DNA from 2 places in the Lysinibacillus sp. FN11 genome. Region 1 is predicted to be linked to the other one. Evidence: riboswitches for the same ligand, from Rfam matches in the RefSeq annotation. Region 1 holds a riboswitch; the other holds the start of a gene.
What was found. A riboswitch is a leader RNA that binds a small molecule or an ion and turns the genes downstream of it on or off. The one in region 1 is predicted to bind cyclic di-AMP.
Positions count from the first base shown of each region.

Region 1 (4,941 bases):
ATTAGACTTTCACCACTTGTATCGTATACGATGAAAAGAAAAGGCGAAGGACGGATTCGACATGACACATCGAATTTTAATTATAGAAGATGAAGAAAATATTGCGAGAGTGCTACAACTGGAGCTTCAATTTGAAGGATATGAGGCAGCAATGGCCCATACAGGAACAGAAGGCTTACTACAATACCGTGAGCAGCAATGGGATTTAATTTTACTTGATATCATGCTACCTGAGATGAGCGGTATTGATGTGCTAAAGCGTATTCGTGCAACAGAATCTCAAACACCTGTTATCATGCTAACTGCCAAAAGCGAGGTAGAGGATAAGGTAAAGGGCTTGGATTTAGGAGCCAATGATTATGTGACAAAGCCTTTTGAAATTGAGGAGCTACTGGCACGAATTCGCAATGCATTACGGTTTTCGCAGAAGGTAAGTCCAAAGCAAGTTGCACTTTCATTTGGCCATTTATCGATAAACGAGCAAACAAGGGAAGTTGTATATTTTGATAAGGAAATTCAGCTGACACCTCGTGAGTATGATTTGTTGTTCTATTTACTAAAGCATCCTAAACAAGTACTGACAAGGGAGCAAATATTAGAGGCTGTGTGGGGCTATGATTATTATGGGGATACAAATGTTGTGGATGTTTATATACGTTATGTACGACAAAAGCTTGAGGCTGCTAATCCAACACCTCTTATCCAGACAATTCGAGGTGTTGGATATGTGCTAAAGGAACATAGTTATGAGACTTAAAACAAAAATCCATCTACTAACAACATTGCTTATGCTAGTTATAGTAGTGGCAACAAATAGTGGAATTTATTTGTTATATGAGAAATTTGCCTATGATACGGAATATAATCAGCTTCAGTCACGGGCAAATGAGTTAAGCTCTACACTGAGTCAGTTAAATGCACAAACCAACCTACAGCAAGTATTAAGAGCCTATATGCCAACAGATGGTGCCGTTTATATTTATGATGGCGAACTTTTGAAAACGAAGGTTCAGGCTACACTTGAAATGCAAGAGGTCCCTTCTATTACCTACACAATGCCTGCCATTTGGATCGACGGAACGGTGGTGGACATAACATTGCAGCAATCTATGGAAGAAGTAGAACGGACATTAGATTTGTTAAAGGTCATCTTAGTTGTTGTATCTGTTGTGGCATCGATTCCTATTTTCCTAGCGAGCTTGGTACTTGGGCGACTTATTTTATTACCGTTAGAACGTTTAAATGAGACCATGCGCAAAAGTGCATCTACTGGGAAATATGAAAAAATAGATACCACAGAAAAAGGTGGGGACGAATTAACAAACATTAACCGCACTTTTAATATGATGATGGAGAAGCTTGAACAACATTATCAGAAGCAACAAGAATTTGTATCAAATGCCTCCCATGAATTAAAAACTCCTATAACTGTCATTGAAAGCTATGCAAAACTACTCCTAAGGAGGGGGTTTGATAATCGGGAGGTTGCTCAGGAATCCTTGCAAGCTATTGCCAATGAATCATCTCGTATGCATGAAATGGTATTGCAATTGCTAGAACTAGCTAAAAATAAAGAGCAATTGGACGTTCATTTCGAACAACTAGAGCTTGCCCCGTTCTTAAATAAAGTAGCTTTACAAATGGAACAGGCTTATCATCGAACATTTAGAATTGATGAGCAGATTCCAAAGTTTATTTATAGTGATGAAAAAATATTGAAGCAACTACTTTTTATTTTGCTGGATAATGCTAGGAAATATAGTGAGGATGAAGTACGTATTCAAGCCACTGAAACAACCAATCATGTACGTATTACCATCCAAGATTTTGGTATTGGTATTCCAATCGAGCATATTCCTCATTTGTTTGAGCGTTTTTATCGTGTAACAGAGGATCGTAATCGTAAAACAGGTGGTTCAGGGCTAGGGCTAGCAATAGCACATGAACTGGCACAACAATTAGGTATAACGATCGATGTGAAAAGTAAGCTAGGGGAAGGCTCAAGCTTTACTTTATGTATACCAAAGGAGGGACAGCAATGAAAAAGTGGATGTTAGTAATTGTTGTTATTATCCTTCTTTGTAGTGGAGTAATTTGGTTTGTTCAACATCGTTATTTTTACGTTCAACCTATTAGTGAAGCGGAGGCTATTCGCCATATTGAGACTATCTACAATGGTGATGTTACACAAGTTGAAAAACAAGGAAATACCTTTGAAATGCTTTTTACGCGTGAGGATGTCAAGTATGCAGCTATACTTGACGTTACGACACAACAGATAACTGCTCTAATCATGAAAGAAGGACAAAGTAAATTACTATTAACAGAAAAGCAGATCAGACAAATGGTTAAAAAGGAATATGGAGATGTAGAAAGCGTTATGCTTACAGACTCCGTTTATACTGTACGTGTTGAAAATGAGAAAATTCAAAAGGATTTAACCCTTGATGGTTATACAGGCGAACTACTGGCAGAGAAAAAGGTTGAGCCACAAGAACAACCTATCGAAGAGCCTATTATTACTGAGCAACAGGCTATTCAAATAGCTCTTAAGCAATTAAAGGGTGAAGTGGATTCAGTTGATTTTGAAGAAACCTCAGAGGGTGGTTACTATTTAGTTGAGATTGAAACGCAGGAGGACGAAGCTACATTTCAAATTCATGCTGTTTCAGGAAAAGTACTGTCTGTAACATGGGATGACGATCATTAAATCATTCTCATGAAATTCTAATGTTCCTCTTATAGTTCTATCATCTTCACTTGGTAAGCTAAGTTTAGATAAAACAAAGGAGAGATGAACATGAAAAAAATGATAATGATTCCAGCATTAGTAATTACTCTTGGAGTGGGTGCAGCGATTGGCTCGACGACTTTATTATCAGGAAATGCCCAAGAAAAAAAGGTCTTATCCATGCAGGAAATTGAGAAGAAAGCGCTAGCGGTAGTGGATGGTACAGTTGCAAATATCGAATTTGACCAAAATCAGTTTAGCTCTATTTATGAAGTAGAGGTGTATACAGATACAGAAGAATATGATTTAAAATTTGATGCTTATAGTGGGAAATTACTCAAGCAGAAAAAGGAACGTTTAGATGACGATGATTGGGATGATCATATTCCTGCTACGACTGCTACAACAAAAATAATTACAAAAGAGCAGGCTATCAAGACAGCCCAAACAAAAGCAAAGGGTAAAGTGACAAAAATTAAGCTTGATGATGGTGTATATGAAATTGAATTAAAAGACGGTCAATATGAATACGAAGTAGATGTGGATGCAGTCTCTGGAAACATTATAGATTTTGAACAAGGCTTTGATGACTAATTTAATGAGCTGTCTTAAAGGGAGAACATACCTTTAAGGCAGTTTTATTGTTTTTATTGTGGGTATTTACTAGGTATTCAGGAAATTTACTTTAAGAAGTGGTTATTTATATGTTCAAAAAAGAAAAAATTTTCTTCTTTACTTTTTCAATTAGCAGGCGTACTATGACATCATTATAAAAGTTTCAAATTTCTAAATCGCTGAAGCAACTAAACGCGGGGGAACCAATTTTGATGGATGGCATAGCCATTCTTGGGGTGAATCTCTTCCTTTTGGAGGAGTAGGGCTACTCAGGCCCGAATCCGACAGCTAACCTCGTAAGCGTTAAGAGCAGAAAAGTGGAGCTTGGCAGACGGATGAGCGTCTACAAGTCTTATTTAGTGATGACTTGTAGGCGTTTTTTGATGTAATTTAGAAAGGCGAAACACATTCTATGAAACTAGAAGGTGTTTATCAATGAAATCCTCATTCAAACGTTATGTAATCGGCAAACCATTAAGATCCGATGCGTTAGGGGAACAAAAGCTAAGTAAAACAAAGGCACTGGCCATATTATCATCAGATGCATTGTCATCAGTAGCCTATGGACCAGAACAAATTTTAATTGTCCTGATGACGGTAGGTACAATGGCGTTTTGGTATTCTTTACCTATTGCCGCTGGAGTGGTTATTCTACTCGTGGCACTGATTTTATCCTATCGTCAAGTTATCTTCGCCTATCCACATGGGGGAGGCGCCTATGTCGTATCACGAGAAAATTTAGGCGTGAATGCAGGTCTTGTTGCAGGGGGTTCTTTGCTTGTTGATTATATTTTAACAGTAGCAGTAAGTGTGTCGGCCGGGACAGATGCTATTACATCTGCATTTCCAAGTCTTCATGCTTATAATGTACCCATTGCTATTATATTTGTGATTTTCTTAACGATTTTAAACTTGCGAGGTGTAACAGAGTCAGCCTCTATCTTGGCTTACCCAGTTTATCTATTTGTAGGCGTTATACTGTTGCTAATCGGGATTGGGCTCTATAATGTGGCAACTGGACAGGTGCCTGCAGAGTTACATCCAAAGATTGGGACACCAGTGGCAGGGATTAGCCTATTTATTTTATTAAAGGCATTTGCATCAGGAAGCTCAGCGTTAACAGGAGTAGAGGCTATTTCTAACGCCATACCTAATTTTAGAAATCCTGCTCCAAATAATGCTGCTAAAACGCTTTTAGCAATGGGCGCCATTTTAGCCGTTTTATTCATCGGGATTGTTAGTCTAGCTTATTTTTATGGCGTTGCACCAACAGCAGAAGCAACAGTCGTTTCCCAGCTAGCAGAAGCTAGTGTTGGTCGGAATTTTCTTTATTATATTGTTCAGGGGACAACTGCAATGATTTTAGTACTTGCCGCAAACACAGGGTATTCAGCATTTCCCTTGCTTGCTGTGAATTTATCGAAGGATGGTTTTATCCCAAGAATCTTCCAAATCCGAGGGGACCGTCTTGGCTATTCAAATGGTATTTTAATGCTAGGTATTGCTACCATTGTTTTAATTATACTTTTTGACGGGGCCACAGAGCATTTAATTCCGCTCTATGCAGTAGGCGTATTTATTCCCTTTACATTAGC
Region 1 is NZ_CP102383.1:4,604,558-4,609,498, forward strand. Features, by position in the region: gene NP781_RS24075 (response regulator transcription factor) at 62-757, shown strand; gene NP781_RS24080 (HAMP domain-containing sensor histidine kinase) at 747-2,042, shown strand; gene NP781_RS24085 (PepSY domain-containing protein) at 2,039-2,710, shown strand; gene NP781_RS24090 (PepSY domain-containing protein) at 2,801-3,325, shown strand; cyclic di-AMP (ydaO/yuaA leader) riboswitch at 3,514-3,663, shown strand; gene NP781_RS24095 (APC family permease) at 3,782-4,941, shown strand, end outside.

Region 2 (4,941 bases), 1.9 Mb from region 1:
AAATTATTATTTCCCCTTCGCGCACAATCGCAATCACACTGACGTTATATTTAGCTCGAATATCTAGATCCCGAAGATTATATCCTGCCATTTTAGAAGGGATCATGATTTCTTCTAAACTGTACTCTTTTGATAATTCTATATAATTTAACATATTAGGTGATAGTAACTGATTTGCTACTCTTTCGCCCATATCTCTTTCAGGATAGATAATCCAATCAGCACCTACCTTATCCAACACTTGTCCATGCCTTTTTCCAAGTGCCTTTGCAATCACTTTTTTGATCCCTAATTCTTTTAATAACGATACAGTTAATATACTGGATTGCATATCGTTACCGATCGCCACGATAACACAATCGAAATTTCCAATGCCAATGGATGTTAAAGCTTTCTCTTCAGTTGTATCTGCTACTACCGCATGGGTTACATAAGGTTCTGCATCTTCAACTCTTTCCTCACTAATATCGATGCCTAAAACATCCTGTCCAGCTTCATGTAATCTGCGGGCGACACTTGTGCCAAATCTACCTAAGCCGATTACGGCGTATTGTTTAATAGCCATTTAATTAACAACTCCTTCTTCTAATCTAACCTATCATTATATTCCCCTTTGGGTGGCGGAAAGCTTCTGATTTTCGACGTTTTGTAATGGCAAAGGCAATAGTTAAGGGACCTAATCTACCCGCAAACATAGTTAAAATAATTAAAACCCGGCCACCTGGTGTAAGTTCAGGTGTTAATCCCATTGAAAGTCCGACCGTTCCAAAAGCTGATGTTGCCTCAAATAAATACATCATGAAGCTATGTTTTTGTTCTATTATGCTGAGGATGATGGTAACAAATACAACAATGAACATACCACACATGACCACAGTCATAGCTTTTAAAATTGTTTCATTTAAAATCCTGCGTCTAAAGAGAACGACATCTTCTTTCCCTCGAATTTGTGACCACATAGTAGCCACTAAAACAGCAAAGGTTGTGATTTTAATACCTCCAGCAGTCGACCCAGAGCCTGCCCCAATAAACATGAAAATGATCATTAAAAATAATGTAGAATGCGTTAAGTCTCCAATAGCCAGTGTATTGGAGCCAGCAGTTCGTGGTGTAACCGCTTGGTAAAGGGAACCTAACACTTTACCCCATTCGGATAATGATCCAAGTGTTTTTTGGTTGCCATACTCAAACAAAAATATCAAAATGGTTCCACTAGCAGTTAGCAAAAGTGTGGTTACTAAGACTATTTTTGAATGGACAGAAAGCCTTTTAGTCACACGATATTCATACAATTCATTCATAACAATAAAGCCTAATCCACCGATTGTAATAAGAGCACAGATGGTGAAAACAACAAAGGGGTCATCAACATAGGCAGTCATTCCGTTAAAGCCACCCATTAAATCGAAGCCAGCGTTGTTGAAGTTGGATATGGCATGAAAAAATCCAAAATACAGGGCCTTTCCAATAGGCATATCAAAAGAAAAACGAATCGATAGAATAAGACCACCGATTATTTCAATACATGCTGTAAAAAGCAATATTCTTTTTACTAATCGAACAAGACCAGCTATGGAGATATTATTAAATGCTTCTTTAAGCAGCAGTCTTTCTTTTAATGAAATTTTCTTCCCAAGTAGTAAAAATAATAATGTGGCAAATGTCATAAATCCTAAACCGCCAATTTGGATTAAGAATAAAAGAACCACTTCGCCAAAAGTAGAGAAGGTATCACCTGTATCAACTACAATTAATCCAGTGACACAAGTAGCTGATGTAGCAGTGAATAAAGCATCTAAAAAGGGCAAACCCTTCCCATCCTCAGTAGAAAATGGCATTGTTAAAAGAAACGTCCCTATGGCAATAATGAGAGCAAAGCCCAATACGAGAACTTTTGGAGGGTTTAATGCTTTTTTAAAATTGTTCATTTTATTTTCCTCAATTCTGAATAGTAAACAACTGTTTGTTAAATGGCATAATAAAAAGACCTACGATAAGAGCATGAAAATGACTGAAAGCATGCTAATAATGGTGGTCAATAACGACCTCCTTCGCTTTAGCCGACGAAGTTAGCTGACGGGTAGGATGGCGAAAGAGCTTTCTCATCCCTTCTGCTAAAGCAGAATTAACCCCAAAAATTGGTTCCTCCGTTCTCAAATAGTTGAGATTTGGCCGATATGAAATTGAATGTGATTATTCTACGCCCTTATTCTATTTTTTGTAAACCCCTTAATTGTTAGGAAAATGTAATTATTTTTATTGTGGGCGATTTCTGTATGAATAATTCGAGCAAAAATAAAACCAAAAATTCACTTGATAATTTCGCATACTTTCTATTGACCATTATTAGACAATACGATATAATTTTTTAGTACACAACAGAAGGTAATTTGCCTAATTGTGTATTGACGTGTGTTCGGAGGGAGGGAAAGAGAGATGTCAAAAACTGTCGTTCGCAAAAACGAATCGCTTGAAGATGCTCTTCGCCGCTTCAAACGTACTGTATCAAAAAGTGGTACAATTCAAGAAGTTAGAAAGCGCGAGTTCTACGAAAAACCTAGCGTAAAACGTAAAAAGAAATCAGAAGCTGCACGTAAACGTAAGTGGTAATTTAATTTCCCATTAAAAATCCCTACGTTCATAACACGCAATTGTATGATTCACTGAGCAGACAAAGTTATACCTGAAATTAATCACATTTTTGATTAATTTCAGGTATTTTACATTGCTCAACTTTACGTACATATGAAAAAGCCGAATGAAATCACTTTGATTCATTCGGCTTTTTTGCACATACTGTTGTTAATTGCATTAGATCGAGTGATAAATAAGTGAATAAATTTTTAAGATTTGTGAAACTTTTCGCATGATTGACCGTATATACAGAGGAGAGGCATGTTAGAAGGGAGGGGAAAAGATGCGAAAACGGAAAATCCTCAGCTATTTACTAGTGATATGGATGACTTTTTTGTTAGCGTTTCCATTAACTTCGGCTTTTGCCAGTAATAAGGTTTATCATGTTCTGATTCATAATGAAGTAGAACGAGGACTTCATGCATTTTTAGAACGAGCTTTTAAAGAGGCTGAAGAAAACAATGCAGAGGCGATTATCTTAGAAATACATACGCCTGGCGGTTTTGTGAATGCGGCAAATGATATCGCCATGCTTATGGATGCAACGCAAATAAGGACGATTGCTTATATTAATAAGGATGCGCACTCAGCAGGAGCTTTTTTAGCCTTACATGCGGATGAGATCTACATGGTTCCAAATGGAACAATCGGTGCAGCGGCAGTTATCGATTCAGCAGGTAATGCGGCCGACCTAAAGGCTAATAGCGCTTGGCTTGCTCAAATGAAAGCAGCAGCAGAAACGTCAGGGCGCAACCCTAAGTATGCATTAGCAATGGCAGATACCAACTATGAACTACCAGAATACCGTGCTGGCGGAAAGAATTTGTTAACCCTATCTGCCTCAGAAGCATTAAAGGTTAAATATTCTGAAGGGACGGTTAAGGATTTTCAGGAGCTTTTAGACGTAACCAACTTAAATGGTAGTGATGTTGTTCCCATTGAACCGACCTTTTCTGAAAAATTAGCTCGTTTTATTACAAATCCCATCATTGTACCTATTCTATTGTCTATCGCTAGTTTAGGACTTGTGATGGAGCTTTATTCGCCAGGATTTGGTGTTCCAGGTATAATGGGCTTATCAGCACTTGGTTTATTTTTCTTTGGACATATGGTGGCCGGCTTTGCGGGATATGAAACATTATTGTTATTTATTGTTGGGTTAGCCCTTTTAATTGCAGAGTTTTTTGTCCCTGGTGGAATTGTTGGTATTTTAGGTGGTGTCTTAATAGTACTAAGTCTGATACTGGCAGGTGCAAATATGATGCAAATGATAGTAGCAATTCTCATTGCGCTTGTGATAGCGATGATAGGAATGGTGATTCTGATGAAATTTTTCGGAAAAAAACTGCATGTCTTAAACAGGCTTGTGTTAATGGATGCAACCACGACAGAAGAAGGGTATGTATCCAATGTGAATCGCACAGAACTGTTAGGGAAAATTGGGAAAACGCTTACGCCACTTCGTCCATCTGGAACAATGGTACTTGGTAGTGAACGCATTGATATTGTCTCAGAAGGTGGATATATCGATGTCAATCAACATGTAGAAATTATTAAAGTTGAAGGCTCACGCATTGTTGTGAGACAAACAGATAAAGAGATGGAGGAATAGAAAATGGGTTTTGATTTAGCTTTGATTGGTCCTATTGCTGGACTAGTTATTTTATTCATTGTGCTTGCGGTATTCTTTACCTTTGTACCCGTAGCATTGTGGATTTCTGCATTAGCAGCAGGTGTACGTGTGAGTATTTTCACATTAATTGGGATGCGCTTACGTCGTGTAATCCCGTCTCGAATTGTTAATCCGTTGATTAAAGCACATAAAGCTGGTTTACCTGTAACGATTAATCAGTTAGAGAGTCACTATTTAGCAGGTGGTAATGTTGACCGTGTAGTGAATGCCTTAATTGCGGCTCATCGTGCCAATATTGAACTGTCATTTGAACGTTGTGCAGCAATTGATTTAGCTGGGCGTGATGTATTAGAAGCTGTTCAAATGTCCGTTAATCCAAAAGTTATTGAAACACCTTTCATTTCAGGTGTAGCAATGAACGGGATTGAAGTAAAAGCAAAGGCTCGTATTACCGTGCGTGCCAATATCGAACGTTTAGTCGGTGGTGCTGGTGAAGAAACAGTTATTGCTCGTGTTGGTGAGGGGATCGTTTCAACTATCGGTTCAGCGACACATCATACAGAAGTTTTAGAAAATCCAGATATGATTTCGCAAACAGTATTATCTAAAGGTTTAGATTCAGGAACAGCCTTTGAAATCTTGTCCATTGATATTGCCGATGTAGATATCGGTAA
Region 2 is NZ_CP102383.1:2,656,548-2,661,488, reverse strand. Features, by position in the region: gene NP781_RS14230 (potassium channel family protein) at 1-565, opposite strand, end outside; gene NP781_RS14225 (TrkH family potassium uptake protein) at 591-1,928, opposite strand; cyclic di-AMP (ydaO/yuaA leader) riboswitch at 2,044-2,184, opposite strand; gene rpsU (30S ribosomal protein S21) at 2,437-2,610, shown strand; gene NP781_RS14215 (NfeD family protein) at 2,918-4,246, shown strand; gene floA (flotillin-like protein FloA) at 4,250-4,941, shown strand, end outside.
Region 2: another riboswitch for cyclic di-AMP. It lies ahead of NP781_RS14225 (TrkH family potassium uptake protein); the one in region 1 lies ahead of NP781_RS24095 (APC family permease).